2 regions of the Alitiscatomonas aceti genome follow, and region 2 is predicted to be linked to the other one. Evidence: predicted binding sites of a transcription regulator. Region 2 holds the regulator's gene; the other holds the start of a gene.
What was found. The regulator Rex, encoded in region 2, represses fermentation and respiration genes when NADH is low (regulators of the CRP and FNR family bind a similar motif). The targets are predictions, from matches to a motif close to ATTGTTAANTANTTAACAAT.
Positions count from the first base shown of each region.

Region 1: gap (type I glyceraldehyde-3-phosphate dehydrogenase) is a predicted target of Rex. The motif match lies at 10,377-10,396, and genes of this name have one in related genera.

Region 1 covers NZ_JAOQJF010000001.1:118,328-141,972, forward strand. The annotation lists gene OCV69_RS00560 (amino acid ABC transporter ATP-binding protein) at 1-389, opposite strand, end outside; gene OCV69_RS00565 (amino acid ABC transporter permease) at 397-1,086, opposite strand; gene OCV69_RS00570 (transporter substrate-binding domain-containing protein) at 1,111-2,064, opposite strand; gene carB (carbamoyl-phosphate synthase large subunit) at 2,274-5,474, opposite strand; gene OCV69_RS00580 (carbamoyl phosphate synthase small subunit) at 5,474-6,547, opposite strand; gene OCV69_RS00585 (manganese catalase family protein) at 6,745-7,356, opposite strand; gene OCV69_RS00590 (spore coat protein CotJB) at 7,356-7,661, opposite strand; gene OCV69_RS00595 (spore coat associated protein CotJA) at 7,654-7,839, opposite strand; gene OCV69_RS00600 (hypothetical protein) at 7,911-8,060, opposite strand; gene OCV69_RS00605 (CAP domain-containing protein) at 8,260-8,982, shown strand; gene gap (type I glyceraldehyde-3-phosphate dehydrogenase) at 9,205-10,224, opposite strand; gene OCV69_RS00615 (MBL fold metallo-hydrolase) at 10,455-11,144, opposite strand; gene OCV69_RS00620 (PhoH family protein) at 11,628-13,001, opposite strand; gene OCV69_RS00625 (electron transfer flavoprotein subunit alpha/FixB family protein) at 13,441-14,490, opposite strand; gene OCV69_RS00630 (electron transfer flavoprotein subunit beta/FixA family protein) at 14,545-15,327, opposite strand; gene OCV69_RS00635 (acyl-CoA dehydrogenase) at 15,385-16,536, opposite strand; gene OCV69_RS00640 (3-hydroxyacyl-CoA dehydrogenase NAD-binding domain-containing protein) at 16,676-17,515, opposite strand; gene OCV69_RS00645 (enoyl-CoA hydratase-related protein) at 17,556-18,332, opposite strand; gene OCV69_RS00650 (acetyl-CoA C-acetyltransferase) at 18,360-19,541, opposite strand; gene OCV69_RS00655 (butyryl-CoA:acetate CoA-transferase) at 19,823-21,169, shown strand; gene OCV69_RS00660 (LysR family transcriptional regulator) at 21,278-22,171, opposite strand; partial or broken gene OCV69_RS00665 (YfhO family protein) at 22,518-23,645, opposite strand, start outside.
Region 2 covers NZ_JAOQJF010000048.1:6,906-16,041, forward strand. The annotation lists gene alr (alanine racemase) at 15-1,169, opposite strand; gene OCV69_RS15355 (NAD(P)H-hydrate dehydratase) at 1,156-2,751, opposite strand; gene acpS (holo-ACP synthase) at 2,756-3,118, opposite strand; gene OCV69_RS15365 (redox-sensing transcriptional repressor Rex) at 3,115-3,783, opposite strand; gene OCV69_RS15370 (transposase) at 4,140-4,490, shown strand; gene OCV69_RS15375 (ISL3 family transposase) at 4,566-5,417, shown strand; gene OCV69_RS15380 (helix-turn-helix domain-containing protein) at 5,377-6,042, shown strand; gene OCV69_RS17145 (IS110 family transposase) at 6,022-7,083, opposite strand; gene OCV69_RS17150 (ATP-binding cassette domain-containing protein) at 7,179-7,481, opposite strand; gene OCV69_RS15400 (ABC transporter permease) at 7,493-8,218, opposite strand; gene OCV69_RS15405 (ABC-2 family transporter protein) at 8,296-8,718, opposite strand.

The DNA of each region.
Region 1 (23,645 bases), on a different contig from region 2:
GCCTTTTCCTGAAGGCCTACCCGGGCCAACAGCTCCGCTGCCATCTCATCGGCCTCCTTCTGGCTCTTCTTCCCCAGGAGCACCGGAGCCAGGGTCACGTTCTTCCCCACGGTCAGATTGTTGAATACATTAAAATGCTGGAACACCATTCCCATCTTCTGCCGATGGAGGTTGATGTCCACGCTCTTGTCGGTGATGTCGGTGCCCTCAAAATAAATACGGCCGGAGGTGGGCGTTTCCAGCAGGTTCAGGCACCGCAGGAAGGTGCTCTTTCCTCCTCCTGACGGACCGATGATGGAGACCACCTCGCCCTTGGAGATGGTTTCAGACACGCCCTTTAACACCTGAAGGCTTCCAAACGATTTATGCAGATCCTCCACACGGATCAGTTCACTGCTAGCGCTCACTTGCGTTCATCCTCCTCTCCAGTAATGCGATCAGCTTGGACATAACGAATGTCACAAGGAAATAAATGATGCCCACGATGGTCAACGGCTCCAGAACACGGAAGGTAATGCCGTTGATGGTCTTAAACTGAGTCATCAGCTCTCCGATAAAGAAGGTGGATGCCAGGGATGTTTCCTTGACAATGGCCACAAACTCATTGCAGAGAGCGGGAAGGATATTTTTTACTGCCTGGGGCAGTACGATATGGATCATGGCCTGACGGCTGTTTAAGCCTAAGGACCGGGCCGCCTCGGTCTGTCCCGCGTCCACAGCCTGGATCCCGGCCCGGACGATCTCACAGACATAGGCTGTGGAGTTGACGCAGCAGGCGATCATCACGCAGGTGAACTCGCTGAGATCCAGCGCCGGAAACCACTGGGGCAGCATAAAATAGAAGAAATAAAGCTGTAAGAGGATCGGCGTTCCCCGGATCACCTCCACGTAGACCACGGCAGCAGCGTGAAGGGGCTTAAACCTTCCGATCCCCCAGCTGCTGCGGTGCATCATCGCCATCAGAGAGCCGGACACGGTGCTGATCAGCACCGTGAGAGCTCCCATATATAATGTCATCCATAAGCCATGAAGGAAGAGGGACGAATATTCGGTCCACACCTTTCCCATAACTGTGAAAAATTCCATTGGATCTTCTCCTTTCTTTCCGGCCTATTTCATCTCTATGCCAAGGCTTTCTGCCAGAGCCCGGGCTTCCTCGGTCCACTGGCTGTAAAGGCCCGATTCATTGACCTCTGCGATGATCCCGTTTAAGGCCTCCAGAAGCTCATCCTCGCCCTTTTTAACGGCGATGACATTGCCCTCGTCGGAATGATCAAATTTAAACTCCGTCATGGCGATCTCCGGGTAGGACTTCATCAGCATCTCTCCGTTATCGTAGGAGACTGCCAGAGCGTCGGCCTTCCCTGTGGTCAGCATCAGAACGCCGTCGGTGATAGCTGTAACTGGCTGGAACTGGATATCCGACGGAAGCTGTTCTGTCACCAGGGACTGCTGCAGGGAGGCATTCTGGGCTACGACCTTCTTTCCGGAAAAATCCTCCGCTGTTTTATAGGAAGCCGCATCCTCCTTCAGCACCAGAAGGGTATGGCCCTTATCCTCAGACTGGATGTTGTAACGGTCCGAAAGTCCCAGGGTCTCGGCACGCTCCTCAGTATAGGCAAATCCGGAGATTCCCATATCGATGGTGCCGGAGGCAAGTCCCTGCTGGATCGCGGAAAACTCCATAGCCTTGATCTCCAGCTCCACTCCCAGCTTTTCAGCGATATATTTGCCCAGCTCAATATCGGAGCCCACGTACTCGACGCCCTTCGCGCCAACGTTTTTAAACTCCATGGGAGCGAAATCCGGCGCGGTCCCCATGGTGATCTTTCCAGAAGCCAGGATCTTTCCCAGACGGCTTTCGGGATCCACATCCACGGCGGACACGGTGGCTTCTGCCTCACTTCCATCTCCGGCCTTTTCAGTCTCTTCTGCCGCAGCTGCTGTGCCGGAGGACTCTGCCTTCGTATCTGCTGCAGTCTCCTTGCTTTCTCCGCCGGAACATCCGGTCATCCATGCCATGGATATCATCGCTGCCATTGCCACAAATACATGCTTTTTCATAATTATTCCTCTTTTCTTTTTTTTATGCTTCATATATGCAGTTTCCAACGGCCATTTATTGGTGGCCTTTGTTTATGTTACGCATTATAATGCATAAATATTCTTTTGTAAAGAGATTTTTTGAAAAAATATGCATTTTATCCATTCCGTATAAATTTTTATGCATACCACCCGAAGGCGGTATGCATAATGGATAATCATTTATGGATTTAGATGTCTGCGATATTGATGAGCGTAAGCTCCTGGGCACGGTTCTCCATACTGGTCACCAGGGCCCTGGCCGTATCAATGGCTGTAAGGACCGTTACGCCGGTCTCGATGGCGTTTCTGCGGATGATAAAGCCATCGTGGCTGCGCTCGGCTCCCTGGGCCGGGATGTCGATGACCAGGTCGATCTCATGTCCCAGGATCAGATCCAGGATATTGGGAGACTCCTGCTCGATCTTGCGCACAGGGATGGTCACTACGCCCTTCTGGTACAGGTACCGGGCGGTTCCGTTGGTACAGAAGATCCGGTAGCCCTGGGCCTTGAAGCGGGCGGCAATGTCCACCATCTCCTCCTTATCGGAATCGCGGACAGTGATGATCATGTTCTTATACTTGGGCAGCTTGATACCTGCGCCCTGGAACGCTTTATAAAGGGCCTCGTTGAAGGTCTTAGCGATACCCAGGCACTCTCCGGTGGATTTCATCTCCGGCCCCAGGCTGATGTCTGCGCCGCGGATCTTTTCAAAGGAGAATACGGGCATCTTGATCGCAAAGTAATCGGCCTCTTTCTGGAGTCCGGGAGTATAGCCCAGTTCCCTGATGGTGTGGCCGCAGATGATCTGGGTCGCCAGGGGAACGATGGGGATCCCCGTTACCTTGCTGATATAGGGAACCGTTCTGGAGGAACGGGGATTTACCTCGATGATGTAAACATCCTCTCCGTCCACAATGAACTGGATGTTGATCATTCCCTTTACATGAAGGGCCCTTGCCAGCTTTTCTGTATACTCCACCAGGGTCTTCTTATTGCCCTCAGTGATGCTCTGGGCCGGGTAAACGGAGATACTGTCGCCGGAATGGATACCGGTACGCTCGATATGCTCCATGATACCCGGGATCAGGATATCGGTGCCGTCGCAGATGGCGTCCACCTCGATCTCCTTGCCCATGATATATTTATCCACCAGGATCGGATGCTCCTGGGCGATCTGGTTGATGATGCCGATGAACTCGTCGATATCCTCGTCGCAGATGGCGATCTGCATGCCCTGGCCGCCAAGAACGTAGGAGGGGCGCACCAGTACCGGATAACCCAGCTCGTTGGCTGCCTTTTTGGCCTCCTCTGCTGTAAATACGGTCTGCCCCTTAGGTCTGGGGATGCCGCACTGCTCCAGGATCTCATCAAACCGCTCTCTGTCCTCGGCCGCGTCCACGTCCTCGGCTGCGGTTCCTAAGATCGGGACACCCATTTTCATCAAAGCCTCCGTCAGCTTGATGGCTGTCTGGCCGCCGAACTGGACAACGGCTCCGTCGGGCTTCTCGATATCCACGATGCTCTCCACATCCTCAGGAGTCAGAGGCTCAAAGTACAGCTTGTCGGCAATATCAAAGTCCGTGCTGACGGTCTCCGGGTTGTTGTTGATGATGACGGTCTCATAGCCCTCTTTCTCAAAGGCCCAGGTGCTGTGTACGGAACAGAAGTCAAACTCGATGCCCTGGCCGATCCGGATGGGGCCGGAGCCCAGGACCAGCACCTTCTTCCTGCTGGTGGTTCCGTCCGCCTCATTCTCACTGCCGAAGCAGGAGTAGTAATACGGCGTCTCAGCCGCAAACTCAGCGGCGCAGGTATCCACCATCTTGAAGGCGGCGCGGATGTTGTTCTCATAGCGCATGGCCTTTACCTCATCCTGGGAAAGACCTGTGAGCCTTGCGATCACGTTATCCGGGAATTCGATGCGTTTTGCTTCCTTTAAGAGCTCCGGAGTCAGATCTTTTCCGGCGGCCTTAAGGGCAGCTTCCATCTCCACCAGGATCGCCAGCTTGTCGATGAACCAGATATCGATCTTTGTGATCTCATGGATCATGTCATAGGAGAAGCCGCGGCGCAGGGCCTCGGCGATGACCCAGATCCGGCGGTCATCCACACGGTTCAGCTCCTCTTTAAGCTCCGCGGATGTAAGTCCGGAATAGTCATAAGAAAGGAGGCAGTCCACGTGCTGCTCCAGGGAACGGATGGCCTTCATAAGGCCGCCCTCAAAGCTGGTGCAGATACTCATGACCTCGCCGGTAGCCTTCATCTGGGTTCCCAGGCTGTGGCTGGCGTTGATGAATTTATCAAAGGGAAGACGCGGCATCTTCACGACTACATAGTCCAGCATGGGCTCAAAGCTGGCGTAGGTTTTTTTCGTTACGGCGTTTTTGATCTCGTCTAAGGTATAGCCCAGGGCGATCTTGGCGGCAACCTTTGCAATGGGGTAGCCGGTGGCCTTGGAGGCCAGTGCAGAAGAACGGCTCACTCTGGGGTTTACCTCGATCACGCAGTATTCAAAGCTGTTGGGATTTAACGCGTACTGCACATTGCAGCCGCCGGTGATCCCCAGCTCAGTGATGATCTTTAAGGCGGAGGTACGGAGCATCTGGTACTCCTTGTCTCCTAAGGTCTGGGACGGAGCCACAACGATGGAGTCGCCGGTATGAACGCCCACCGGATCGATGTTTTCCATGTTGCAGACGGTGATCACGTTTCCGGCGCCGTCGCGCATTACCTCGTACTCGATCTCCTTCCAGCCGGCAATACACCGCTCCACCAGGACCTGTCCCACACGGGAAAGGCGCAGGCCGTTTTCCAGGATCTCAGCGCACTGCTCCGGATCTTCTGCAATACCGCCGCCGGAGCCGCCCAGGGTATAGGCCGGACGAAGCACCACCGGATAGCCGATCTTTTCTGCCACGGCCAGACCGTCCTCCAAGCTTTCCACGATCTCGGACGGAGCCACCGGCTCGTTGATCTTTTCCATGGTCTCCTTGAACATTTCACGGTCCTCGGCCTTTTTGATGGTCAGAGGCGTGGTTCCGATGAGACGCACGTTATTTTTTGCAAGGATACCGGCCTCTTCCAGCTCCATGGCCAGGTTTAAGCCGGCCTGGCCGCCCAGGGTCGGGAGAACGCTGTCGGGCTTTTCCTTCATGATCAGCTGCTCCACCACCTCTGTGGTCAGCGGCTCAATGTATACCTTATCGGCAATGTCCTTATCGGTCATGATCGTGGCCGGGTTGGAGTTTAAGAGCACGACCTCCACGCCCTCCTCCTTTAAGGAACGGCAGGCCTGGGTTCCTGCATAGTCGAACTCTGCGGCCTGGCCGATGATAATGGGGCCGGAGCCGATCACTAGTACTTTCTTAATATCTGGGTTCTTTGGCATTATCTTCCCTCCTCCATCATACGCATAAAGCGGTCAAACAGGTATCCGGAATCCAGAGGACCGGGACAGGCCTCCGGATGATACTGCACGGTGAAAATATTCTTTCCCACATACTTTAAGCCTTCGTTGGTCTTATCGTTCACGTTCACGAATGCCGGGACAGCCACGCTGGGATCCAGGCTTTCCTCATCGACTGCATAGCCATGGTTCTGGGAGGTTATGTATACCCGTCCTGTTTCCAGATCCTTGACCGGATGGTTTCCACCGCGGTGGCCGTATTTCAGCTTATACGTCTTCGCTCCGGTAGCCAGGGCCATTAACTGGTGGCCCAGACAGATGGCAAAGATCGGAACGCTGGACTCATATAACTTCCTTACTTCCTCAATGATCCCCACGTTCTCGGCCGGGTCTCCGGGGCCGTTGGATAACATGATCCCGTCGGGATTGGTCTTTAAGATCTCTTCAGCCGGAGTATCTGCCGGATAAACCGTCACCTCGCAGCCTCTCTTATTTAAATTCCGGGCAATATTGTCCTTTGCACCGCAGTCCAGCAGCGCAACCTTTTTTCCGTCTCCGGGAAGCACATAGGGCTTCTTCACAGAGGTCTTTAACACAACGCCCTTCACCGTATACTGACGGATCTTCTCCTTCACTTCCTCCAGGTCATAGTCCCCGTTGGTGGTGATCATACCGTTCATGGTTCCTTTTTCTCTTAAGATCTTCGTAAGGGCTCTTGTATCGATTCCGCTGATACCTGGAATATCCTGTTCTTTTAAGAAATGATCGATGGTGTCCCCGCTTCTGAAATTGCTGGGAATTCTGGATAATTCTCTGACAATATAGCCGTCCGGCCATGCCTGTCTGGACTCCATGTCCTCACGGCAGATACCGTAATTGCCAATTAAAGGATAAGTCATTACCACTGCCTGTCCCGCATAGGAGGGATCGGTAAGGACTTCCAGATAACCGGTCATGGATGTATTAAACACAATTTCACTGATTACTTCTCTGGAGGAGCCGATGCTTGTTCCTTCAAACACAGTTCCGTCTTCCAGTATTAAATATGCCTTCATGACGCCACCCTTTCTTTTTTGTTATCCGGGCTTTTCTATTTTAGCCCAAATTTTCACTATTCTATCATATTCATATGGTTTTTGCAAGCGGTTGCTGTCGATTTCTGGATTTTTTTTAGGAACAATTTTCAGATCCCCTTCTCAGAGCAGAAATCCGGCCCGGAAGCTCAGATCCGGGCTCCGGGCCAGGGTTCTTCTTATGATTTTAAAAGCTTTTTGTCAAACTCGGGGTTAAAATAATAATAGTTGGACGGATCCAGTTTCTCCTTGACCTTTTCCAGGGCCTCTCCGAACCTCTGGAAGTGGACGATCTCCCTGGCCCTTAAAAATTTCAGCGGGGCCAGCACGTCCGGATCATCGATGACCCGGATCAGGTTCTCATAGACCACCCGCGCCTTCTGTTCCGCCGCCAGGTCTTCAAAAATATCTGTGACGGCGTCTCCCTTACTCTGGAACTCGCAGGCGTTGAAGGGGATGCCTGCCGCTGCCGCCGGCCAGAGCCCTGTGGTATGGTCGATATAATAGGCGTCAAAGCCGGCCGTTTTTGCCTGCTCGGGAGTCAGGTTCCTGGTGAGCTGGTAAACCATGGCGCAGATGATCTCCAGATGTCCCAGCTCCTCGGTGCCGATGTCCGTCAGGAGGCCGCCCACTTCCTTACAGGGCATGGAATATCTCTGGGCCAGATACCGCATGGATGCCGACAGCTCCCCGTCGGGGCCGCCAAACTGGCTTAAGATCAGAGACGCTGTCCTGGGACACGTATTCTTAATGTTCACCGGATACTGCAGCCGTTTCTCATAATTCCACATTATAAAGCGCCTCCTTCCCATGGCATTGGTCCGTCTGACCAGGTAAAGTGCTTCTGGTCCGGGTATTTTGTGAGACTTCTGCTCTGGTTGTTGGTATCCGGGCATACCAGATCCATGGTCAGAGGCTCGAACTGGTCCGCGCGGATCTCCATCAGCTCCCTCCGCTTTTTCGATGCCTCCGAAAACGCCTTCAGAGCCTCCTGATCTGTGGGGTGGGTATCCAGATACAGAGTCAGATCGTTGACCATGAAGCTGGCCTCCCCGATCTTCTTCATAAGCTGCATACGGTCCATATTGTTATCCATGGAGCCCGCCTCCTTTCTCCGCCGCATAAAAGGGCTGGTCCAGGGACGGGAACACGGTGCCCTCCCGCAGGGCTTTTTCTGGATCGTACAGGGTCTCCCAGGGCTGGACTGGAGCCTGGACCATGGCCAGGACCGGAGCCGCCGGGACATTTCCATTTTTACACGTACAAAAATCCATTGCGCACACTCCTTTCGGGACTGACTTTGTCCTCCCCTTCAGTATGTGCCTGCAATGGATTTTCACACTGGTTAACCTTCGCCTTCCTTTACAATTTTGTCCAGAATGCGGATCAGGTCGTGGATGGACTGGATATCCTCTCCGCGGCTTAGGATCACATCCTGGAGCTCCGGCGACAGGCTGTTGAATTTTTCTCTGACATTCGGAGAAATATATGGCATATGATCACCCCATTTTTTAGTATGGGATATGCGCTCTTTTTTATACCGGTATTCCGGACCTCCTTTTTCCATTTCTGGAACGGACTTCCATCCCTTCCATCCCTTCCCTGGTGCAATGGAAGGAATTGTATGGTAAGATCTGTTTTGTAATATTTTATAACATTTTCGTAACATTTTCGTAATACAAGGAGGTACCCATATGAAAAAAACAGGATTTTATGCTATAACAGCCGCAGCCGTCCTGGCCGCTGCGGGAGCCGCTCCACTTTCTTCCCAGGCAGCCCAGGATCCATACCTGGCTGCGCCGGGCCGTGTGGCCGCCGTTTTTTCCGTCCCTGCCCCGGCGGTGGGAACCCTTCCAGGACTTTCGGGCCTGATCCGTTTCCCCATATGTACGGAAAAGCCGTCCATACCCCAGGCACCGGAATGGCCGGATACTCCTCTGATCCCGGAACAGCCAGACGCTCCCCAGTCTCCGGAACTGCCGGACGCCCCGGAAAACAATGGTTCACCCGAAACTGACGGCGGCGTCCAGGAGCCGGAAGCAGAGACCCCCGCAGCCCAGGTACTCGCTCTGGTAAACGCCCAAAGAGCCCGGGCCGGTCTTGGTTCCCTTTCCCTGGATCCGGAGGCCTCAAAAGCCGCAGGAGTCCGCGCCCGGGAGATCCAGATCTCCTTTTCCCATACCCGGCCCGATGGAAGAGACTTCTCCACCGCCCTCTCGGAAGCCGGGGCTTCCTTCCGCGCCTCCGGGGAAAACATCGCTTATGGCCAGAGATCGGCAGAGCAGGTCATGGACGTCTGGATGAACAGCGCCGGCCACAGGGCCAATATCTTAAATCCCGGATACTCGCGGATCGGCATCGGCCATGTGAAGGACAGCCGCGGCGTAGATCACTGGGTCCAGCTTTTCCTAAACTGACCGGAAGACCGTCCGGGTCATATGGAACGCCCGGCAGCATGAACCTGTACCAGGAGTATTCCATAAAAAAGAAGCCGCAGCATCGCGGCTTCTTTTTTAATCGTATGGTTCATAATCGTAATGACGAATGTATATGTCCCTTACAGAGATATGGTCTGGGTACGGCTGCTATTTCTGCATTTTCCGGTCATTGCCTTTTGTATCAGCTGATCTTCGGCAGGATTATGCCAGGTCCACGCGATTCATATATCTGATCAGACGGAAAATCTGGCTGGTGTAACCCCATTCATTGTCATAGAATGCGATCAGCTTAAAAAAGTGGGAGTTTACCTGAATGCCTTCCCTTGCATCGAAGCAGGAGGCGTGGGAATCGCCGATAAAGTCCGAAGATACCACCTCGTCTTCGATATAGTCCAGGATCCCGGAAAGCTCATTTTCACTGGCTTCCTTCATCTTCCGGCAGATATCCTCATAGGATGTCGGCGATTTTAACGCCACGTTCAGGTCCACGATGGAAACGTCGGAAGTCGGAACACGGTAGGAAATCCCGTTCATTTTATCCTTTAAAGAAGGGATCACCAGAGAGATCGCCTTTGCTGCTCCTGTGGTGGATGGGATAAGGTTTCCAAACACCGAGCGGCCCGTTCTCCAGTCCTTTAAGGATCTGCAGTCCACCACCTTCTGCTTTGCTGTTGCAGAATGGATCGTGGACATGAGTCCATATTCAATACCGTAATGATCTTCAAGCACTTTACAGATGGGGGCAAGACAGTTTGTGGTACAGGATGCATTGGAGACCACCATCATATCCGGTCTGTATGTTTCATGGTTGATGCCCATAACAAAGGTGGGAGTCACATCGTCCTTGGCCGGCGCCGTTACGATCACTTTCTTTGCGCCTGCCCGGATGTGCGCCATGGCCTTTTCTGTGGTGCAGAAAGCGCCGGTGGCGTCGATGATGTACTCGGCTCCGCACTCTCCCCATGGGATCAGCGAGGCGTCGCTCTCAGAGTATACCGGGATCTTCTGTCCGTTTACGACGATCCCGTTTTCATACGTATCCAGGGTTCCCTGAAAGCGGCCGAATATGGAATCATATCGGATCATATATACCATATACTCTAAATTTGCGTTGCGGACATTGATCCCGCATAAATGAAACTCTTCCGGTTTGTCGATGGCGATGCGGAATGCGACTCTTCCTATACGTCCAAATCCGTTGATGCCAATTTGAATTGCCATTGCAAATGTACCTCCTATAAAAAACATACCTTTTTCATTGGATGGCAATGACTTTTGCAGTAAATAACCGTGAATTGCTGTAACCCAAGGCCAGTGTAACATAAGTGTTCAGAAAAAGCCAGTGATTCGGAGGTAATTAAACATTTAACGGGATTGGCATTTTTTTTACAATAAAACTTCCTTTTATTTCCGACCCAGGAGGAAAAAGCTCTGGCTGTGATCCGCCGCTATCACAGGATGCTTTCCAGGTAGCACAGCAGGTCCTCCTTCCCCAGCGGTTCACAATGGCTGAGTATGCAGTATTTACAGTCCATGGAACGGATGGTCCGGATCAATGAAGCCAGCTTGTCCCGATCCATATATCCATCGTTAAAAAAGTCTTCGCTGGTGGAATCACCTAAAAATAAGACCTTCTCTTCCGGTATATAAATACAGGCCGTGTCTTCTGAATGCGGCGCTTCTGTATGAAAGATCCGGGCGGTCATTCCTCCCAGATCCACGGTCATTCTGTCCGAAAATTCCAGGTCTGACAATACAATATCCAGCCTGTCCAGATCTGCATATTCTCTTCTGAAATGGATGTCCTCTCTTTTCAGCGCTTCGATATAACCGAAGTCCTCCGCCTCTTCCTGCTGTTTTTTCAGAAACTCATTGGTCTTTTCATGGGCAATGCTGACCCCGCTGACCGCATGCATCCCGAAGCTATGGTCATAATGCCAATGGGTGATCACAGTAAAATCCGGCTTTTTTAAATGCTCTGCTTCGATGGCCCTGTAAAAATCTGCCACATGAGAAGACGAATATCCCGCATCAATGGCCAGAGACCATTTATCTCCCCTGATATAAGCTAACATCGGCCTGTCTGTTTCCGATTCATGTTCCAGATAATAGATCCGATCCGTTAATCTCTTTAATCCCATTTCCTGTCCCACCTTTCCGGCAATAATTCCTTCAATGTCATTTTCCTGTCGTGGTCAATGGCTGCCTGCTCCGCGCAGATCCCAATAGAGCATGGCCGGTCTATATTATAGTATATTCCATCTGACAAATAGTTTCAATTATTTTCCCCTTTCTTTTCCCCGTCTCATCGCCTTCTTAACGCCCTCCAGAACTCCAGTTTTTTACAGATAATCCTTCAGGGTATCCCTCACCTGCCCGGCATATGGAGATCAATATCCCACTTGATCTGAAATCTCAGTTCTTTTAAAAAAGGAAAAGCTTTTCCTCTCAATAACCATAGAAAATCATAATAAAAATGCCGTTACACAGAACAAATGTTGCTCCTGTAACAGCATCTTTACCCAAAATCCATTTTCCTCAATATCCGCGTTAATCTCTGTAAAATCTTTTTACAATTCTAATTTTCTTTTCCCTTTTATTTTCTCCATATCCCATGAAATTCCCTACAAACGCTGGATCGCCTCCGTGGCCAGAGATGACCGTTCACACTCCTCCGGCAAAAGAGTGATCTGCCAGCATAATGGACTTCCTTTCATGTGCTCCGCCGCATAGCTGAGCCCATTGGTCCTGTCGTCCAGATAGGGACGGTCGATCTGATTGGGATCTCCCAGGAGAATGATCTTCGTTTCTTTTCCTGCACGGGTAATGATTCCCTTGATCTGCGCCGGGGTCATGTTCTGCGCCTCATCTATGATCAGATACGTCTTAAGGATCGACCTTCCCCTGATGAAAGTCAGGGCTTCCGTCTGAATCAGCCCCCTATCGAAAATCTCCTGTATCTTGTCCTGCAATTCTCTTTCATCCGAATATCTTTCCCGGTCATTGGAATCCACCAGTTGTTCCAGGTTGTCCATAATCGGACGCATCAATGGAGAGATCTTTTCCTGCTCGTTTCCCGGAAGAAAACCAATGTCAGAGTCAAAAAGCGCATTGGGCCTGCAGATCAGGATCCTCCGATACTCCCCGGACGGATCATTGAGCACCTTTTCCAGGCCTACCGCCAGGGAATAAAATGTCTTACTCGTTCCTGCCATTCCCTTTACAATAACAAGCGGCGCTTTTTCTGCCGGCTGCATTAAGGCTTCCTGGAAGAAATATTGTCCTACATTTCTTGGACTGACACCATACGGCGTTGACTTCCTGTATTCTAATTTCCGGATAATGCCTTTTTCAACCCTCCCCAGCTGGGTCTTTTTGGATGACTGGTCTGCCCTTAAAATGATAAACTCATTTTCAAACAATTCCGGATGGATACACGCTCCATTACTGTCACAGCAGTATACGCTCTCCACCGGTACTCCTTTTTTCTTAAAATCCTTAAACAGAACCTCTGGAACAAATACTTCTTTCCGCCCCAGATACTGCTCCTCATGCCCAGCCACCTGTTCTGTTGTAAAGTCCTCTGCCTGGATTCCAAGAAGCTGCGCTTTGATACGCAGAAGAATATCCTTTGTCACAAGGATCACTTGTTTCGGACTCTCCTTTGACAATCCAATACAGACCTTCAAGATCCGATTGTCCGATTTATGATCTGGGAGATCCTCTGGCAGTTCTACGTTCAGATAATTTTTTTCCACCCGCAGGATACCGCCATGCCCCGTATACACTCCCTCCAGCAGATTTCCCTTTTCTCTGTAAGCATCCAGAATACGGATCACCCTGCGGACATTCGCCCCCTTTTCTCCCTCTTCTTTTTTCAGATTGTCAAGCTCCTCCAAAACAGTCATCGGCAGGACCACTTCATTTTCCTCAAAGCATTCGACGGCATACGGTGCCTGGATCAGTACATTGGTATCCAGGATATAGATTTTTTCCATAAAAAACCCCTTTACACATTTATTGTTTTCAGAGTACGATCTGACTCCACTCTGAAACTTCTTTTCAAGATTACCACCGAATTGTGTAATCTATCACCCTGTTATAATAAAATCTGTGTAAAAAAGAAATGACGTGCATTCTTTGCACAAAAAAGAAGCCCTCCCGGCCAGTTCACTGGACACGGTCAGGCTTCTTATGGTCATACCGTTCTAAAAGTTGTTCTTCCGTTCTTTTTTATGTTCTTCCGTTTTGCTAAGTGTCCTTCCGTCCTCTTTTATGTTTTTCCGTTCTGCTAAATGTCCTTCCGTCCTCTTTTATGTTTTTCCGTTCTGCTAAGTGTCTTTCCGTCCTCTTTTATGTATTCCCGTTCTAATGATTGTACTTCCGTTCCACATGTGGTTGTTTATTCTGATCAGATTTTATGTTTCAGCTTCGCTCTTATTTGCCAGCTGCTGCTTTTGCTTCTTTGATCTTCTGGGTAAGAACCGGAACGATCTTGTTCAGGTCGCCTACTACGCCGTAATCGGCAACGTCGAAGATCGGAGCAGACTCATCTTTGTTGATGGCAATGATGATGTCGGACTCTTCCATACCAGCCACGTGCTGGATGGCTCCGGAGATACCGATGGCAAAGTAAACATGGGGACGAACAGTCTTACCAGTCTGTCCAACCTGAAGATCCTTCGGCTTCCAGCCAGCGTCTACAACTGCACGGGAGCAGCTTACGGTGCCGCCGATGGCCTCAGCCAGCTCATCGAGGATCTTGAAGTTCTCCGGGCTTCCTACGCCGCGGCCGCCGGAAACAAGGATCTTTGCATCCATGATATCGGCAACGTTGGAAACAGCCTTAACGACTTCCATGATCTCAACGTATTTCTCGTTGGGAACAAATCCGGGATTGAACTCTTCGATCTCGGCCTTTCTTCCAGCCTCACGCGGAAGCTTCTGCATAACACCGGGACGAACGGTTGCCATCTGCGGACGGAATTCCGGGCAGGCGATGGTTGCGATGGTGTTTCCGCCGAATGCCGGACGGGTCATAAGAAGCTGGTTGTGCTTCTGCTCCTTGCCCGGTGTGGGAACCAGCGGGAAATCGCCGATATCCAGCTGTGTACAGTCAGCGGTCAGACCTGTATGGATGCGTGCGCAGACACGGGGACCAAGGTCACGGCCGATGGCTGTTGCACCGATCAGGAATACGTCCGGTTTGTACTTCTCGATCACAGAGGACAGAGCATGGGTATAGGGCTCAGTTCTGTACTCTTTTAATTCCGGATCATCTACAACGATGACTCTGTCAGCGCCGTACTCGCCAAGGATCTCAGTCAGTCCCATTACGTTGGAACCTACTAAAACTGCTGTTACAGTAGTATTTAAATCTTTTGCTAAGTCTTTACCTTTGCCGATCAGCTCCAAAGCGATGCTGCTCACTTCGTTATCAACCTGCTGCGCAAAGACATATACACCCTTATATTCTTCCAAGTTCATTACTGTTCACCACTTTCTTTATTCTATGAATTCGCTTTTTGACGTAGCTGTATCTTACAGCACGTGCTTCTCTGTAAGTTTGTCCACAATATAATTTACAGAAGCTGTCGGATCCAGAACAACCTTTTCACCGGCGCCCTTTCTTACCTTGTCAGATGCCTTTGCGATCTGAGTCGGGGATCCCTTCAGACCCAGGTTGGAGTCCAGAACGTCCTTTAAGTCGTTTCTGCCCCATACAGTGATGTCCTTCTTATATGCGTCAAAGATTCCGCCCGGAGTCATGTAACGCGGCTCATTTAATTCAGAAAGTGCTGTGATCAGACACGGCATCTTTGCTTTTAACATATGATATCTGTCATCATACTGACGTTTTACGATCACAGAATCGCCGTCGATCTGGATCTCCTGTGCATAGCTGATTACCGGGATCCCAAGATGCTCGGAGATCTGCGGTCCAACCTGTGCGGTATCTCCATCGATCGCCTGACGGCCCGTGATGATCAGATCGTAATCCAGGTTTCTTAAAGCGCCTGCCAGAGTCTGGGATGTGGCCCATGTGTCTGCACCGCCGAGCACACGGTCTGTAACGAGGATACCGTTATCAGCGCCCATAGCCATAGCCTCACGAAGAACCTCCTCAGCCTTCGGAAGACCCATGGTAACAACTGTAACCTCTGCACCATACTGGTCCTTTAAGCGGAGAGCTGCCTCCAGACCTGCCTTATCATCCGGGTTCATGATTGTGAGCATTGCTGCTCTGTCAAGAGTTCCATCTGGTTTAAACTTTACGCCGCCCTTAGTATCCGGCACCTGTTTAATACAAACAACTACTTTCACTGTATTTCACTCCTTAATTATTCGTTTATTTTCCGGTTTTTTTCGTGCTGTCAGATCTTATTTTAACAGAGCGCTGGAGATTACCATTCTCTGAACTTCGCTGGTACCCTCATAGATCTCTGTGATCTTCGCATCGCGCATCATGCGCTCTACGTCGTACTCTCTGATGTAGCCATAACCACCGTGGAGCTGGACAGCCTTGGTTGTTACTTCCATAGCAACCTCTGCTGCATACAGTTTTGCCATAGCTGCTTCAACAGAATATGTCTTCTGTGTTGCCTTTGCAACGGCTGCGCGGTATACCATGTACTGTGCGGCCTGTACCTTTGTCGCCATATCAGCAAGCTGGAACTGTGTATTCTGGAACTGACCGATCGCGCGGCCGAACTGCTTTCTTTCCTTTACATACTCGATGGTTCTCTCCAGAGCGCCCTCTGCAAGGCCAAGAGCCTGGGCAGCGATACCGATACGTCCGCCGTCAAGAGTATGCATAGCGATCTTGAAGCCCTCGCCCTGCTTTCCTAACATATTTTCCTTCGGAATGCGGCAGTCTGTAAAGATCAGCTCATATGTAGCGGATCCTCTGATACCCATCTTTTTCTCTTTTGTACCGAAGCTGAATCCCGGAGTTCCTTTTTCTACCAGGAATGCGGAGATCTCCTTCTGCATTCTGCCTCTCTTCTCAACCATTCCTGTAACAGCGATGATCACATAAACGTCAGCCTCTTTACCGTTTGTGATAAAGATCTTGGAGCCGTTTAGTACCCACTCGTCGCCGTCCAGAACAGCCTTTGTCTGCTGACCCTGGGCATCTGTACCAGCGCCCGGCTCAGTTAAGCCGAATGCGCCTAACTTTTCGCCCTTTGCCAGCGGAACCAGATATTTCTGCTTCTGCTCTTCTGTACCGTAGGTCTGGATCGGATCACAGCAAAGAGAGGTATGTGCGGAAACGATAACGCCTGTGGTACCGCATACCTTGGACAGCTCCTCTACGCACATTGCATAGCAGAGCGGGTCGCAGCCCTGTCCGCCGTATTCCTTCGGAACCGGAATTCCCAGGAAACCGTTCTTAGCCATTTTTTCAACGGTTTCTCTCGGGAAATGCTCTGTCTCGTCAACTTCCTGAGCGAGAGGCTTAACTTCTTTTTCAGCGAAATCATGGAATAATGTTCTCGCCATCTCATGCTCTTTACTTAATGTAAAATCCATGTTTTTAGTTCCTCCTTGTGAATTGTATCATATATAACATAAGAGAATGTGGATGCGGCATCCTCTCTATGTTCCCAGACATACAGTCCGGCCCGTGGGAATCCCCGCGGGCTGGACCCGTTTTCCTTCCCGGTAATTCCTAGCGGGAATAGTCATAAAATCCCTTGCCGGTCTTCTGTCCCAGAAGGCCTCCGCGCACCATCTTCTTAAGAAGCGGATGGGGACGGTATTTGGGATCTCCTGTTTCTGTTTCCAGAACGTTCATGATGGCCAGGACCACGTCCAGGCCGATCAGGTCGCCCAGGGCCAGGGGGCCCATGGGATGGTTTGCGCCCAGCTTCATGGCTGTATCGATGCCCTCCACAGACGCAACGCCTTCGGCGTAAATACCGATGGCCTCATTGATCATTGGGATCAGGATCCGGTTTACGACAAAACCGGCGGCCTCCTCCACCTGTACCGGCGTTTTTCCGATCTCCTCAGAGATCTTCTTTACCGCCTCAACCGCTTCGGGAGCCGTATTCAGTCCCGCAATGACCTCCACCAGCTTCATCACCGGAGCCGGATTAAAAAAATGCATTCCCACCACATGGCGGTTAATGCCTGCTCCGATCTCTGTGATGGACAGGGAAGAGGTATTGGTAGCGAAGATACACTCCGGCTTGCAGATCGCGTCCAGCTCTCTGAAGGTCTGCTTCTTGATCTCCATATTTTCAATGGCAGCCTCCACGATCAGATCACAGTCTCCGCAGATATTCTTCACACCTGTGGTGATCTTTGCAAGGATCTTATCTGCGTCCTCCTGGGTCATCTTCCCCTTGGCGATCCTTTTTTCAAACCCTTTTGCGATTTTATTTTTACCATTTGCAGCAAACGTCTCATTGATATCGCAGAGCATTACTTCATAGCCCTCTGTCTGGGCAAATGCCTGTGCGATTCCGGAACCCATGGTTCCGGCTCCAATCACACCAACCTTCATGATTCTGCCTCCTTACGTTTATGGGGGAGCTCCCCCGCCATTACCGGTTGTTGAATTTTTCAACCTTCCGTTTTTCAAGAAAAGCCTTCATTCCCTCTCTCTGGTCCTCTGTCTCGAAGCACTCGGAGAAATACTGCTCCTCTATGGCGATGGCATGGTCCAGATCCGAGAGGAACCCGTCCGTTACCGCACGCTTGCTGTTTCTCACGGCAATGGGCGCGTTGGACGCGATCTTCTGTGCCAGCTTCATGACTGCCGGCATCAGCTCCTCTCTGGGGTATACGCCGTTTACCAGGCCGATCCGGTATGCTTCATCGGCTTTGATGTTCTGGCCGGTGAATACCATTTCTTTTGCCTTTCCGGTCCCAACGACTCTCACAAGGCGCTGGGTTCCTCCAAAGCCCGGGGTGATCCCCAGGCCCACCTCCGGCTGCCCGAACACTGCATTGTCGGAGCAGTAGCGGATGTCACAGCTCATGGCCAGCTCGTTGCCGCCGCCAAGGGCAAATCCATTGACAGCCGCAATGGTGGGGATCGGAAGCGTTTCCAGCTTCCTGAAGATATCGTTTCCGAATTTTCCGAATTCACGGCCTTCCTTTACGGTCATAGTGCTCATGGCCGCAATGTCGGCTCCGGCCACAAAGGCCTTCTCCCCGGCTCCGGTCACGATGACGGCCCTTGTCTCATCCAGGTTGATATTGTCGATCACAGCATCCAGGTCCTTTAATACCTGGACATTTAACGCATTCAAAGCTTCCGGGCGGTTGATGGTGATCACGCCAACATATCCGTCCTGCTCGTATGTAACAAAGCTCATTCCGGTCGCCTCCTGCTCAGTTTAAGATCAATCCCTCTTTACGATGGTGGCGCAGCCCATGCCGCCGCCGATGCAGAGCGTTGCAAGACCTGTCTTTGCATCCATCTTCTGCATTTCGTGGAGCAGGGTCACCAGGATACGGCAGCCGGACGCTCCCACCGGATGGCCCAGGGCGATGGCTCCGCCGTTGGGATTTAATTTTTCCAGATCAAAACCAAGCTCTTTTCCTACTGCCACAGACTGGGCGGCAAATGCCTCGTTGGCCTCGATCACGTCAAAATCGCCGATCTCCATTCCAGCCTTTGCCATTACCTTCTTCGTGGCAGCCACGGGACCGATGCCCATGATACGGGGCTCAACGCCTGCAAGGGCTCCGGCTACCCATGTGGCCATGGGAGTAACGCCCAGCTCCTTCGCCTTCTCTTCGCTCATCACTACAACGGCTGCTGCACCGTCGTTGATGCCGGAGGCGTTGCCTGCGGTCACCATACCGTCTTTCTTAAACGCCGGACGCAGCTTTCCAAGAGCCTCCATATTGGAGCCGGCTCTGGGGCCCTCGTCCGTATCTACAAGGATGGTGGTTTTCTTTGTTTTTACCTCCACCGGAACGATCTCATCCTTAAATGCGCCTGCCTTCTGGGCAGCCTCGCACTTGTTCTGACTCACCATAGCGAACTTGTCCAGTTCTTCTCTTGTGAGTCCCCACTGATCGCAGATATTTTCGGCAGTGATTCCCATGTGGTAGTGGTTGAACGCATCCCATAACGCGTCGTTTACCATCGTATCCACCAGCTCGGCATTGCCCATGCGGTAGCCGTAGCGGCCCTTCATCATCGCATAGGGAGCCAGGGACATGTTCTCGCAGCCGCCGGCAACGACGATATCTGCATCGCCTGCCTCGATCATCTGGGCTGCCATGTTGACGCTCTGTAAGCCAGAGCCGCATACCACGTTAATGGTAACTGCCGGAACCTCGATGGGAAGTCCTGCATTGATGGAAGCCTGACGGGCCACGTTCTGTCCCTGTCCGGCCTGGATCACACAGCCCATGTAGACCTGGTCCACCTGGTCGGGAGCCACACCGGCTCTCTTTAAGGCCTCCCTGATCACAACCGCGCCCAGATCAGCCGCCGGTACGGTGCTTAAAGCGCCTCCCATTGTGCCGATGGCTGTACGGCATGCACCTGCCAGTACGATTTTCTTTGCCATATGATTTTCCTCCTCATTATACCATCGCCGGAGGTCGGAAAAAGCCCGTATCCTCCGACAATATGATGTATCATAATCATATCACCAAATAATTGGCCTGTCAAATAACAAGCATGGTTTTTCATGTATTTTTTATAAACATTCAGCCTTCTTTTTTTATAATTTCGTGAAATTATTGACCGTCCATTTAGAAAATGCTAAAATGAAAAATGAATAAAAATTCTGCCCGGGTTTCTGGCTCCGGACAGTGAAAGAATATCTTAGAAATGAGGTCCTAAACCATGGATATCAGAAAAATGTATCAGGACAAGCTTGTGTCCGCCAGCGAAGCGGCAAAAACCGTAAAATCCGGCGACTGGGTCGATTACGCCTGGACTACCAGCACTCCGGTGGCTGTGGATGCGGAGATCGCCAAAAGGCTTCCGGAGCTTTATAACGTCAACTTCCGCGGCGGCATCCTCATGTGGGTCCCCGAGATCTTCAAGATCGAAAACCCGGCTGACCACTTCACCTGGAACTCCTGGCATATGAGCGGCATCGAGAGAAAAGCCATTGCCCAGGGCTTTGCCTTCTACGGCCCCATGCGCTATTCGGAGCTGCCCCGCTTCTACCGGGATATGTCCGAAGAAAACCGTCCGGATGTGGCCATCTTCCAGGCAGCCCCCATGGACGAGCACGGCTTCTTTAACTTCGGCCCCAACGCATCCCACCTGGCTGCTGTCTGCGAGACTTCCAGGACCGTGATCGTGGAGGTCAATGAAAATATGCCGGTCTGCTACGGCGGAACTGAAGAAGGCATCCACATCTCCAAAGTAGATATGATCGTAGAGGGCGATAATCCTTCTATCCCGGAAATGGCCGGAGCCCCCGCCACAGAGGTGGACGAGGCCGTGGCAAAGCTGATCGTAAACGAGATCCCCGACGGCGCCTGCTTACAGTTAGGCATCGGCGGAATGCCCAACGCCGTTGGCTCCCTGATCGCAAAATCTGACTTAAAGGATCTGGGCGTCCATACAGAAATGTATGTGGATGCCTTCGTCGATATCGCCATGGCCGGAAAGATCACCGGCGCAAAGAAAAATATCGATAAAGGCCGCCAGGTCTACGGCTTCGGCGCAGGTACGAAAAAGCTGTACGACTATCTGAACCGGAATCCGGAATGTATGTCTGCTCCCGTAAGCTACACCAACGACATCCGCACCATCTCTGCCCTGGATAACTTCATGTCCATCAACAATGCCGTGGACCTGGATCTGTTCGGACAGGTAAATGCCGAATCCGCAGGGATCAAGCACATCAGCGGCGCCGGCGGACAGCTGGATTTCGTTCTGGGCGCATACCTTTCCAAGGGCGGAAAGAGCTTCATCTGCTGCTCCTCCACCTTTAAGACAAAAGATGGCCAGTTAAAATCCAGGATCCTTCCCACCTTAAATCCGGGCTCCATCGTTACAGACACCCGTGCCAATACCCATCACCTGGTAACGGAGTACGGCATGGTGAACTTAAAGGGCCTGTCCACCTGGCAGAGGGCTGAGGCCATCATCTCCATCGCCCATCCCCAGTTCCGCGACGAGCTCATTGCCGAGGCGGAAAAAATGCACATCTGGAGACGCAGCAATAAACGGTAAGGACCAGAAACGCTGCATCCATCCTGAACCTCATAAAATTTCAATGGCCGTCCCGGGAGCTGTTCCAGCTTCCAGGGCGGCCATTTTTTTCTGCTCCGTCTTTCTTTTTTATTCCTCCTCCACCCGGATCCCCTCTTCCTGGGACAGCTTCTGTCTGCAGAGCCTTAAAAGGTGCTCCTGGTACGGTGAGCTGTCATCCAGCCGGTCCAGGTAATAAAGGGTCCGGCTTGGAGGCTCCACATCCAGGGTATGGATGGACACCGGCGCATCCCTTAAGACCGTTCTGGCGATGGAGATGGGAAGAAACGCCCAGTTATCTCCGCTCTGGGTAAAGTACTGAAGAAATCCCATCTCGTCCAGATACATCCTGGGAATGGCTTTATCTCCAAAAAAATAGCTGTGCCAGGCTTCAAAATTCCGGTCCCACATGGTGCGGATCTCCAGCTGCGGATCCAGCTCCCGGATCCTCACATGCTCCGGCAGGTTCAGCTCCTTTCCCGCCACCAGGCAGAGCTTCTCCTTAAAAAGGATATGGGTTCCGACTGAAGAAGAATAAATGGGATCTGTGATAAAGGCTATGTCCACGGACCGGTTGCCCACATAGGAATAAGCCTCGCTGGAGTGAAGGGTCGATACGTGGAGGCTGCATTCCGGATTCTCCTTCATAAAGGTGCGGAACACGGTGGGAAGCATGAACGCCAGCAGGCTCCCCACGCTGGCCACATAAAAGTTTCTGGACGGCGCTAAAAGCGCCGCCTCCCGGGTCTCGTTCCACAGGGCCTGCCACCGGTGGGCGATCCCGATGAAGGCGTGGCCCTGACGGGTCAGCTCCACCTTTCTAAGGCCCTTCCCGCGGACAAAAAGAGGATATCCCAGCTCCTCCTCCATGGCGCGGATCCTGCGCCCCAGAGCCGGCTGGGTCACATAAAGGGCCTCGGCGGCAGCAGAAAAGCTGCCCGTTTCTGTTATCTTTAAAAATGCTTCGATCTCCAGGAATGTCATATACGGCCCCCCTGCCTAAAATGTTAATAGTTATTAACATTATATCAAAAAATTAAACATTTTACAACGAAAGCCGGGAGTGTTATAGTATGCCCATGAGAAAAAGCAACGGGAACGCGGCTTCGGATCCACCGCTTCCCAGGAATGAATGTCTTGATTCTAAGGAGGGATCGATATGACCACGGAACTGAACGAGCTTTGGGAAAACTGTGAGCCCAACGATTAAATACGGGATTCAGGGGCCTTCCTTCCCCTTTCCATATTGATATTAATACTGAAAAAAACCGCCGCGTATCTGGTATGCGGCGGTTTTTTCCGTATGGAGCAGAGGCTCTCCGGGACGATCCTACGCCCCGGCGCGGCCAGAGCGGCGGCGTTTTACAAGCCACAGGAGAGCCAGGACTGCCAGGGAGCTCCCGGAAATGACCACTCCCGGAATAAAGCCTCCTGGCATGTAGGTTAAGGAGATCTCATGGGTCCCCGCTTCCACCGGAACAGACAGGAATGCCTCCAGGATCTTTTCCCCCTCCGCCGGCTGACCGTCGATGGTGATGGTCCAGCCCTCATCATAGGGGATGGAAAGGAACAAAGTACCGGATTCTGCGGCAGTTACCGTTCCTGTAAGCTTCGTGTCCCTCCAGTCATCCAGGTGGAGCGGCGACTGGGACAGGCGGTCATAAACCTGGATCATGGCCCTGGGAGAGAAGCGGTAAACAGCTGCCGTAAGAGTCTCCCCGGACTCTCCCGGCGTCAGGGTGATCCGGCTCCCCTCAGAAAGATTTCCCATTTCCAGCAGGTATCCCCGGTCCACATTGCTGAAATTCTTTTCTCCCGATGGCAGGGAGGCCTTGACATTCTTTACCTTTTTATTCTGGATATATACATAATATTCCCCGGCCATATCAGCGGTGAAGGTACACCCGGATCCGGAAACCTCTGTCTCCACCGGCACCAGGACATCGTCGGTTCCCAAAAGCAGGCACAGATCATTCTGCACCTCCGCCGGATTCTCCATCTGATACTGCCAGTTGTCCGCCAGATCGTAAGGAAGGACAAAGCCCAGGGGCAGGGTATACAGATTCTCATACAGGTAGGTCCCTCCGCTCTCCTGGATGTAATTGACCAGGTCCGTATTGGGAATATATTCCGAATACAGGGCATAGCGGACCGACAGCAGGCTGTCCACCAGGGGGGTGCTCCCAGTGATGCTGTATGCATTGGTGGAGGCCTCGCAGCCCATGCGCTTGAAAAACTTCGTCAGATCTGCGTTTGCAGTGGACGAAAACAGGGATACTGACGGAAAATTCATCCATGCTCCGTCATTTTTTGTCTTTCTCGTTTTTTTCTCCACCCGGTAAAAGTCCTCCGCCGGCTCCAGCTTCTCCATCAGAGCCTGCACCTCTTTATTATCCCTGGTGTAAGCCTCCCGGCTGGTGGTGGTGACGCTGGTGACTGTGGTATTGACAGCCGCCTC
Region 2 (9,136 bases):
GACCGGAATGCTTGTTAAAGCTCCCCGGCCTCCCTGGTCCGTCCCCCGGACACATAGACCCTGGGCAGGCGTTTTCCCATGAGGCATGGGATCTCATAATGGAACCGGCCGCTTAAGTCCGCCAGCTCTTCCATGGTGATCTCCTCTGTTCCGTCCCGGCCCAAAAGAGTCACCTCATCTCCCTCCCTGGCCTCCGGGATCCCGGTCACATCGATCATCAGCTGGTCCATACAGATCCGGCCCAGGATCCTGGCCCGCGTCCCATGGACCAGCAGCTCCCCTTTATTGGAAAGGCTCCTGGGATAGCCGTCTCCGTAGCCGATGCTGACAGTGGCCAGACGCATGGGACGGTCCGCCACAAAGGTCCCTCCGTAGCTCACAGCCGCTCCCGGTCCGATCTCCTTTATATAGGTAATAAAGCTTTTCAGCTCCATGGCCGGTTCCAGAAAAAGAGCCTCCCTCTGTACCTGGTCCGACGGATACAGGCCGTACAGGATGATCCCGGCCCGGACCGCCGTTCCATGGCTCTCCTTCAGATCCATGATCCCGGCGCTGTTGGCACAGTGAAGGATGGGAATGGAAACTCCCGCTTCCTTTACCATCTGGGAAAAATCCAGGAACGCCTGGATCTGCTCCCGGGCAGAGGTCTTATCCGCCTCGTCAGCCCTGGCAAAATGGGTGAACATGCCCTCTGTCACGATCCCTGGAAGTCCGGCGATCTCCTTCACCACCTGGGCCTGTTCCCGGCCGGGCCTCAGACCGATCCGGTTCATCCCGGTGTCCACCGCAATGTGGACCCTGGCCGTCATCCCCAGGGACACCGCCGTTTCCGAAAGCCGTTCTGCCCGCGTAAGATCGAACACTGCCGTCCGGATCTCCTGCTCCACCATGCTCCCATACTGGCACTCCGGCACCGGGCCCAGCACCAGCACCGGCTTTTTTATCCCATTTCCTCTAAGCTCCAGTGCCTCCTCCGCCGTGGCCACCGCATAGCCTGCGGCGTCCTCTTCAATGGCTTTCGCGGTCTGGACCGCCCCATGGCCGTAGCCGTCGGCCTTTACCACGCCGATGATCTTCGTTCCCTCCGGCAGCACGCTCCGGATCGCCTTCATATTCTTCCGGATCCGGTCCAGATCCACCTTCACATACGCTCTTTTATACATTTCCATTGACCACCTCTCCGATACAGCCTGCCAGCTCTCCGGCCAGGACCGAGTGAACGCCGTATTTTTTCTCAGCCGCTTCTCCTGCCAGCCCATGGACATAAACGCCCAGGGACGCCGCCTCGCAGTCGTCCATTCCCATGGCTAAAAGTCCCGCAATGACCCCTGTCAGCACATCCCCGGATCCTCCCTTGGCCATGGCCGGAGAGCCGCTTAAGTTTATAAACAGCTTTCCGTCCTTTCTGGCCGTCACCGTGGCCGCATCCTTCAAAACGCAGGTGACGCCGTACTGGTCCGAAAACTCCCTGGCCGCTGCCAGGGGATCCTCCTTGATCTCCTCCACCGGCTTTTCCGTCAGCCGGGAAAATTCCAGCACATGGGGCGTCAGAATGATATTTTCTGTAAAATACCCCTTCAGATACGGATATCTGGCAGCCAGGTTCACCGCGTCGGCGTCCATGACGATGGGCACATAGGCGTCGCTTAAGACTGCCTCCACCAGTGTCCTGGCATACTCCTCCTGGCCCAGTCCGGGGCCCAGGACGATGGCGTCGGCCCAGCCCGTCTGGGAACGGATATACTCCTTAAATTCCCCTGGCTCCTCGCTGGCCCACTGGGGATCAAAGGAGGACAGCACCGCCTCCGGCAGCCGCTCCTGGATCACACTGCGGTTTTCCTCCACCGTCATGATCTTCACCAGCCCAGCTCCGGTCCGGTACGCCGCCAGGGCAGAAAAATACGCGGCTCCCGCCATGTTTTTTGCTCCGGCGATCACCAGGATCTTTCCATAGGTCCCCTTGTGGGAATCCGCCCGCCGCCTGGGGATCTCCATAAGATCCTCCGGTCCGTGGGCATGGACGTGCTCTCCGGCCTGCTCCGGATCCTCAGGCACAAAGCCCACGTCCTCCACAAAAAGCCGTCCGCAGTATTCCCGGCCCGGAAACAGGGCCTGGCCCACCTTCCTCATGCCAAAGGTCACAGTCACATCCGCCTTTACGGCGCAGCCCATGACAGCCCCTGTGTCCGAGCTGATGCCCGACGGCATATCCACCGCCGCCACCGGGACCAGCTCCCGCTGCCGTTTTTCCTCCATGAGGCCGATGAGCTCCTTATAAACGCCCTCCACCGGCCTTGAAAGCCCGATGCCAAACACTGCGTCAATGATCAGATCGCAGGCCTCTGGAAGCAGATCGCCCAGGGTAAGGATGGGGATCCCCAGCTTTTCCGCCACCGAAAGCTGGACCTCCAGCTCCCGGCTCCGCTTTCCCTCCTGGGACGGAAGGAGGATGACAGAGGAAAAGCCCTGGAGCGTCAGCATCCTGGCCGCCGCCGCGCCGTCGGCCCCGTTGTTTCCAAACCCGCAGACTGCCCAGACCGTCTTCCGTTTCCTTTCCTTTAAAAGCCGCTCCCTTCCCGGACCGTATTCCAGGGCCTCATTCCCCGAAAGCCCCGGCTCCAGAAGCTCTCCGGCCCGTTTTACCACCTCCAGGGCCGCCCGCTCCATCAGTACCAGAGATGGGATCCCGTATTCCTCGATGCTTCTTTTATCCACCGCCTTCATCTCTGCGGCATTCAGCAGATCCTTCATTCCGTCACTCTCCTTCCCCCACGGCAAAGGCCATGGCGTACTCCCTTGTATTGGAAATGGATACCTCCAGCCGGAGGATCCCCTTTTCTTCTGCTGTCTTTCTGGCCCTGCCATACAGGTTCACATAGGGCTTTCCAAGCTCATCCCGGAGGACCTCGATGTCCCCTGGCATAAAGTCCCGGAAGCCCGTCCCGAAGACCTTGGCCACAGCCTCCTTCACAGCAAAATCGCCGGCAAGGACAGAGGCTTTCCCCCCTGCCTGCCGGCGCTCCCTTTCTGTATACACACGCGATAAAAAAGCCTCTTTTTCACAGGCTTTTTTCATCCGCTCAATTTCCACTAAATCACAGCCCGTTCCAAGGATCATACTGTTTTTTCCCGTTCCTTCCGCTCCCGCTCGTCCTGCATACTGCATACCCGGTAGGAAAGACGCATCAGACTCTCTGAAAGATGAACGTTTTCCACCACCACATCGTCGGGCACGTTGAGGTCCGTATGGGCAAAATTCCAGATGGCCTTGATCCCTGCCCGGACCAGACGGTCTGCGATCTCCGGCGCTTTGGACTTGGGGATCGTAAGGGCCGCGATCTGCACCTCGTTGTCCACAATGAACTGCTCCAGATTGTCAATGCTGCGGATCTCCACTCCGCGCACCACCAGGCCGATGAGCCGCGGGTTGATGTCGAACATTCCCTTGATCATGAAGCCGCGTTTTTCAAAGTTGGTATAATTGGCAATGGCCTGGCCCAGGTTTCCGGCTCCGATGATGATCAGGTTATGCTGCCGGTCGATGCCTAAGATCCTGGCGATCTCCGTATAAAGATACTTTACATTATATCCATATCCCTGCTGCCCGAAGCCGCCGAAGTTATTGAGATCCTGGCGGATCTGGGAGGCGGTGACCTTCATCCTGGCGCTCAGCTCGTTGGACGAGATCCTCTCGATCCCCTCCTCCATCAGCTCGCCCAGATAGCGGTAATACCGGGGCAGCCTGGAAATTACTGCCTTTGAAATCTGTCTCTCTTCTGTCATGTTGTGTCTTCACCTTCCTGTGTAACGATCAAATAGCACCTTCGCACAGGGGCAGCACGCCCCGGTACGCCGATGTTAACATTATAGCATATCTATGCATTTTGTCAAATCCTTGTCAAGTGGATCGGGAGGAAATTACGCTTACCTTAGTGTGTAGGATTACAATACATGTGCCGCAACGGAATATTTAAAGAGCAGAGATACTTCCTTTGTGTTATATTTTAGTCATCACAACAAAAATCACATAAAGGAGTTCTCTGCTATGGTTAGAGCGTGTATGAAAATTAAAAAGTATACAAAACGTTTATTTACGTCCTCTTTTTCATGGCAGAATAAAGAAAAAGGGGGCTGGTATTATGTTAAGACGTTACGAACTGACAGATCAGGAATGGAAACAGATCGCACCCTTACTTCCTCTGGAAAAGACCGGAAAACCCAGACGTCCCCCAAAGGATAACCGCTCCATGCTTAACGGAATGGTCTGGATCACACGCAGCGGCGCTCCCTGGCATGACCTTCCAAAACGTTATGGACCTTGGAATTCGGTATACAGCCGCTTCCGTAAATGGATTGATGACGGGATTTTTGCCATACCGGTACTGGAGCATATAAATATAGAAGGGAGCAGTGTGCTTGCAGATCGTGGATATGACAGCCATCAGCTTGAGTATTCCGGACGATTCTGGTTCATCCGCAATTATCCGTAAATGGGATTGGAACACAAGTGCTAAAATGATAAAATTATCTTAGGAATTTTGTCATTATGGAAGGAATTGAAACAGATGAAAGATACTCTTGAATTACAAAAATTTTACCCTGAAGAAATAGGCATCACAGAAGTAACTCAAAACGAAAAAGAAATTTATATCCATGTTTCTGTACAATCAAAAAATTGTACATGTCCCAAGTGCGGGGTGCTTTCAGAACATAAACATGGTACTTATAAAAGAAAACTTCAAGATCTTCCGATTTTGGGTAGAACCACGTATTTAATTGTAAATGCTTCCGAGTATCAGTGCGACGATTCTTCCTGTGATGTTACAACCTTTGTTGAGAATGTAGATGGTTTTTTGAATTATTACAGCCGTATGACAGAGCGTTGTGAAGATTTTATATGCACTTTGGCATTGGAAACAAACTGTGAAGGTAGTGCTCGTATCTGCCGTTCTATGAATCTGAAAACCAGTGGTGATAGCATTATCCGATTGTTAACGAAACGATATGCAGCACAACCGGAAGTTCCATGTGGAAGTATTATTGGAGTGGACGATTTTGCATTTAAGAAACGGCATACTTATGGGACAATTATTGTAGATGAGGCAACACATAAACCAGTGGCAATTTTAGATGGGCGTGATGGTAAAACACTAAAAGAATGGTTAAGTAAAAATAAACATATAAAAGCGGTGACACGAGATCGGGCAAGTGCTTATTCAGCAGCCATAAAGGAAATATTGCCCGAGGCTATGCAGATTGCTGACAGATTTCATCTTCATCAAAATTTATTAGAGGCCATAAGAAATACTATAAGTTCTGTATTGCCCGTTGATATCAGAATTCCATCTGATTCTAACAGCATTGCAGAACCATCAGTTGAAAACGATGGTAAAAAAAAAGCCATACAGTGTGGATAACCTTAACGAATATAATCAAAAAAGGGTACAACTGTACACTGCGATAAAGGAATATAATTCTGCCGGATACAGTAAACGCCAAATTTCTAAAGTATTACATTGCAGCAGAAATACAGTAACAAAATATCTCAATGGAGAATATGAAGCACTTTGTAAAAAAGATTTTCATAGCAGAATGGATCAGTTTTATGATTATATTGTCAAAGCTTTAACTTCTGGCATCAGTCGAAAAGATGTATATCGCAATGTTATTGAAAAAGGATATAAAGGCGGTCAATCTGCAGCATATGACTATATGAATAAAATCATAGAGCGATTCCAAATTGATGTTGCAATTTACAAAAGTTCTTCACCTGAAGCACTTCAAAACAAAAAGGCTTTACAAAAATATGACCACCTTTCACGAAACGGTATATTCCGTTATCTTTGGATGGGAATGGAACTTAGCAAAAACCATAAGGCATATATTTTACAGAAATATCCCCAACTTAGAGAGTTGATGCATTGTGTTCGAGAATTCCGTGAAATATACAAAAAGAAAAGTATGCCTCTATTGCATTTGTTTATCGAACGGTACAAAAACTCTGATTTAAAAGGTAATCGCTTAAAATTCAGCCATAGTTAAAAAATTACCCGACTGCTTTTCAGTAGCCGGTGTACCTTGACAATTCACATCCGATTGATTTGTGTCGTTTACACGGCATTGGATTTCAGTTTTAACATTTTCATTCCACGGAGCCAGGAGTTCTAATTCCTCATCACTCATCCTATCCGATGGCATTTTTTCAAGAAGATAGGTAAGATAGTGATAGACATTTACTCCATTCGCTTTTGCCATTTCTACCATTGAGTATACAATGGCACTGGCCTGGGCTCCGTTAGGAGTATCACAGAAGAGCCAGTTCTTGCGGCCAACGGTAAATGGACGGATTGCATTTTCACTGAGATTATTGGAAAAGCTGCACCGTCCGTCTTCCAGATAGGTGATAAGACAGGAACGGCTTTTCAGTTCCCGGTGCAGTCGGTTAATCGACCGAATCCTGTCCTCATTCAACTGGTCACGGAACATGGACAACCGCCTCAGATCTGCGTAAAGCTGCTCTGGAAGATATGGCATCCCAAAATTTCCATCTTTTACCAGATTCGCAATCAGCTTAGGATCTTTTTTATCATCCTTCAGTTGGCTGTTATCCTCAAGTTCCTTTGTCTGCTTTACGGCATACGGATTTACCTGAACCACACTGATCCCATTTGAGATCATCCAGGTTGCAAGGCAAAACCAGTAATGGCTGGTCGGCTCCAGACCGAGAACGATCTGACTTTTATTGTTTTCAGCCGCTATCTTTACTGCCCATTCCTTCGCCTTGTTGAATCCATCTGCATGATTGCCGAATGAAAAAGCGGACTTACTAAGTTCTCTGCCTCTGGTATCAATTGCTCTCAGATAGTGTGTTTCACTGCCTACATCGCATCCTAAAATAAGCACATCATCACAGATAAAACTGATTTTTGCGTTCTTATCAAACTTACCTTTGGTTTCCAACTCATGCCAGGTTGAAGCTTTTAGATTTTCTCTAATCACCTCGATTTTCTTCAAAAGCTCCTGCTGCTCGAAAATATTTACATTTGATACTTGATTTTTCTTCTTTGTGCCCTTAAGATTCATGTTAGATACCTCTTGTATTTTTTGAATTTTACTAACGGTCGGGTCAGTAATAATCCAAATTTACTTGAGGTATCTTTTTGTGTCAATCTCTTGGCCTATTTAAAGTATACAGGAAGCTTTCTGTGCTTATATGGCTCTTTACCAAATACTTCTACCTTTCCGCCAGTGGGAGCTAAAATTCCCGTCATCATTTTAATGGTCGTAGATTTGCCGGCACCGTTAGGCCCAATGAAGCCGACGATTTCTCCACGTTTAATTTCGAAGGAAATGTCATCTACTGCCGCGATTTCTTTATAGCGGTTCGAGAAAAAATGTGTGAGAAAGCCGCCGCTGTTTTCCATTATTCTGTAAGTTCTTTTTAAATGCTCCGCTTTTATGATTACCTGGTTCTCCTTCATAGGATCCCCCTTTAACTTCCTGCACTCGTATAGCGTCTTAAACCACAATGGAATACGAAAACAGATGCTCCCAGGAATAAAAATCCAATCATCGGCGATACAACTCCGCAAACATATTCCCATTTCGTTACCGCTTTATTTAAAACAATCAAGGCCGGGTAATAGCTAATAAATGCCCATGGCGCGATTGTTGTCAAAAGGACTTTGATCCAGCCCGGATAAATAACAAGCGGATAATGTGTCAGAGCGCGGAGCTGATAATAAAATAATTCTCCAATTCTTTCGGAACGTAAAGTCCAAAAGCTAAGTGCTCCCATAAGAATCATGGCACCCATCTGCAAAGCAACTCCGCCAAACAGGGTACATATCAGATAAGCTGCCATCTGCCATGAAAGTATGCCTGAATTTTTTATCAATGCGTTAATAAGAAACATAAGCGTCACAATAATCTGCCCGATAAAAGTATCGCCGAATCGGCTGCATATCAGCTGTCCCAGTACGCTCATTGGGCGTGTTAAATACAAATCTAACTTCCCTGTGGTAATTTCATTTTCTAAATGATAAACGCTATACCAGACAAAGGTTCCCGCAATTGCATAAGAACATAAATTTAATCCATACAAAATGGACATGTCTTCAAAATCCCATCCAGCAATATTCTGAAATCTGCTCACTACTACACAAAACGAGAGGAATGTCAGAAAATAACAATAGAAATTCGCTATGATCCCCAACACAAAGCCGACCTTATATTCACTTCGAGCCTTAAAAAAACTTTTACATATAGCAAGTAGGTTTTTATTGGATTCACCATTTAGCCCCCTTGAACGACGCAAAAACGAACCGAAAGTTTATATACTACATGCAGGAGAAGACCAAAGACACCTATCCACGCAATGATCCCCAAAAAAATGCTGATAATCGTTGTTTGAGCCACCTCTTCTTTCAATAATAGCTGTAAGGGAAAATCATAGAGATAATGAAATGGTAAAATTTCTGCTATTTTTTTCAGCGGATCGGGAAATAACGCAATCGGCAGTAGCGCTCCAGACAAAAACTGCACCGTATCTTCAAGAAGTCGCCGAAGTGCCCACACTTCAACAAAAATAAAAGCAGTAAAACCAATGATGGCAAATATAAGAGAAAATAAAATGTGCCCTAAAAGCAAAGCTACAATGCACATACCTAAGCGGCCCCATATGGTAACGGAGTAGACCACCGGCGAGAAAATCGCCATTTAGTATTTTTCCGGCAAGGATATGGTATATTTGATTCGAATATATCGTCCGAATTACGTTTGCGTAGATAACATACCCCATCATATACCCCATCATCGCAGCATCGTCCCGATACAGATATTGCCATAATGCTATTTGTACCAGTATTGAGGCTAGCGCAGCAAACATGGTAAAAAGGATATTGGATTTATATATCAGCTTGCCTTTTAGTTCAATCATAATACTCCCCACTACATTCTCTCCTTCCTTGATGCTTCATTTCCCATATAAGTAGGATTCACAACCTTTTTTAACATATTTTGCACAATTACGGCTCGAAATTTATTATGCTCCAAGCAAATAACAATTCATTGGCCAGGATCCCTTACATCAGAATATAGCACCTTTATGTGCTTCCAAATAAATCCCACAAAGAAC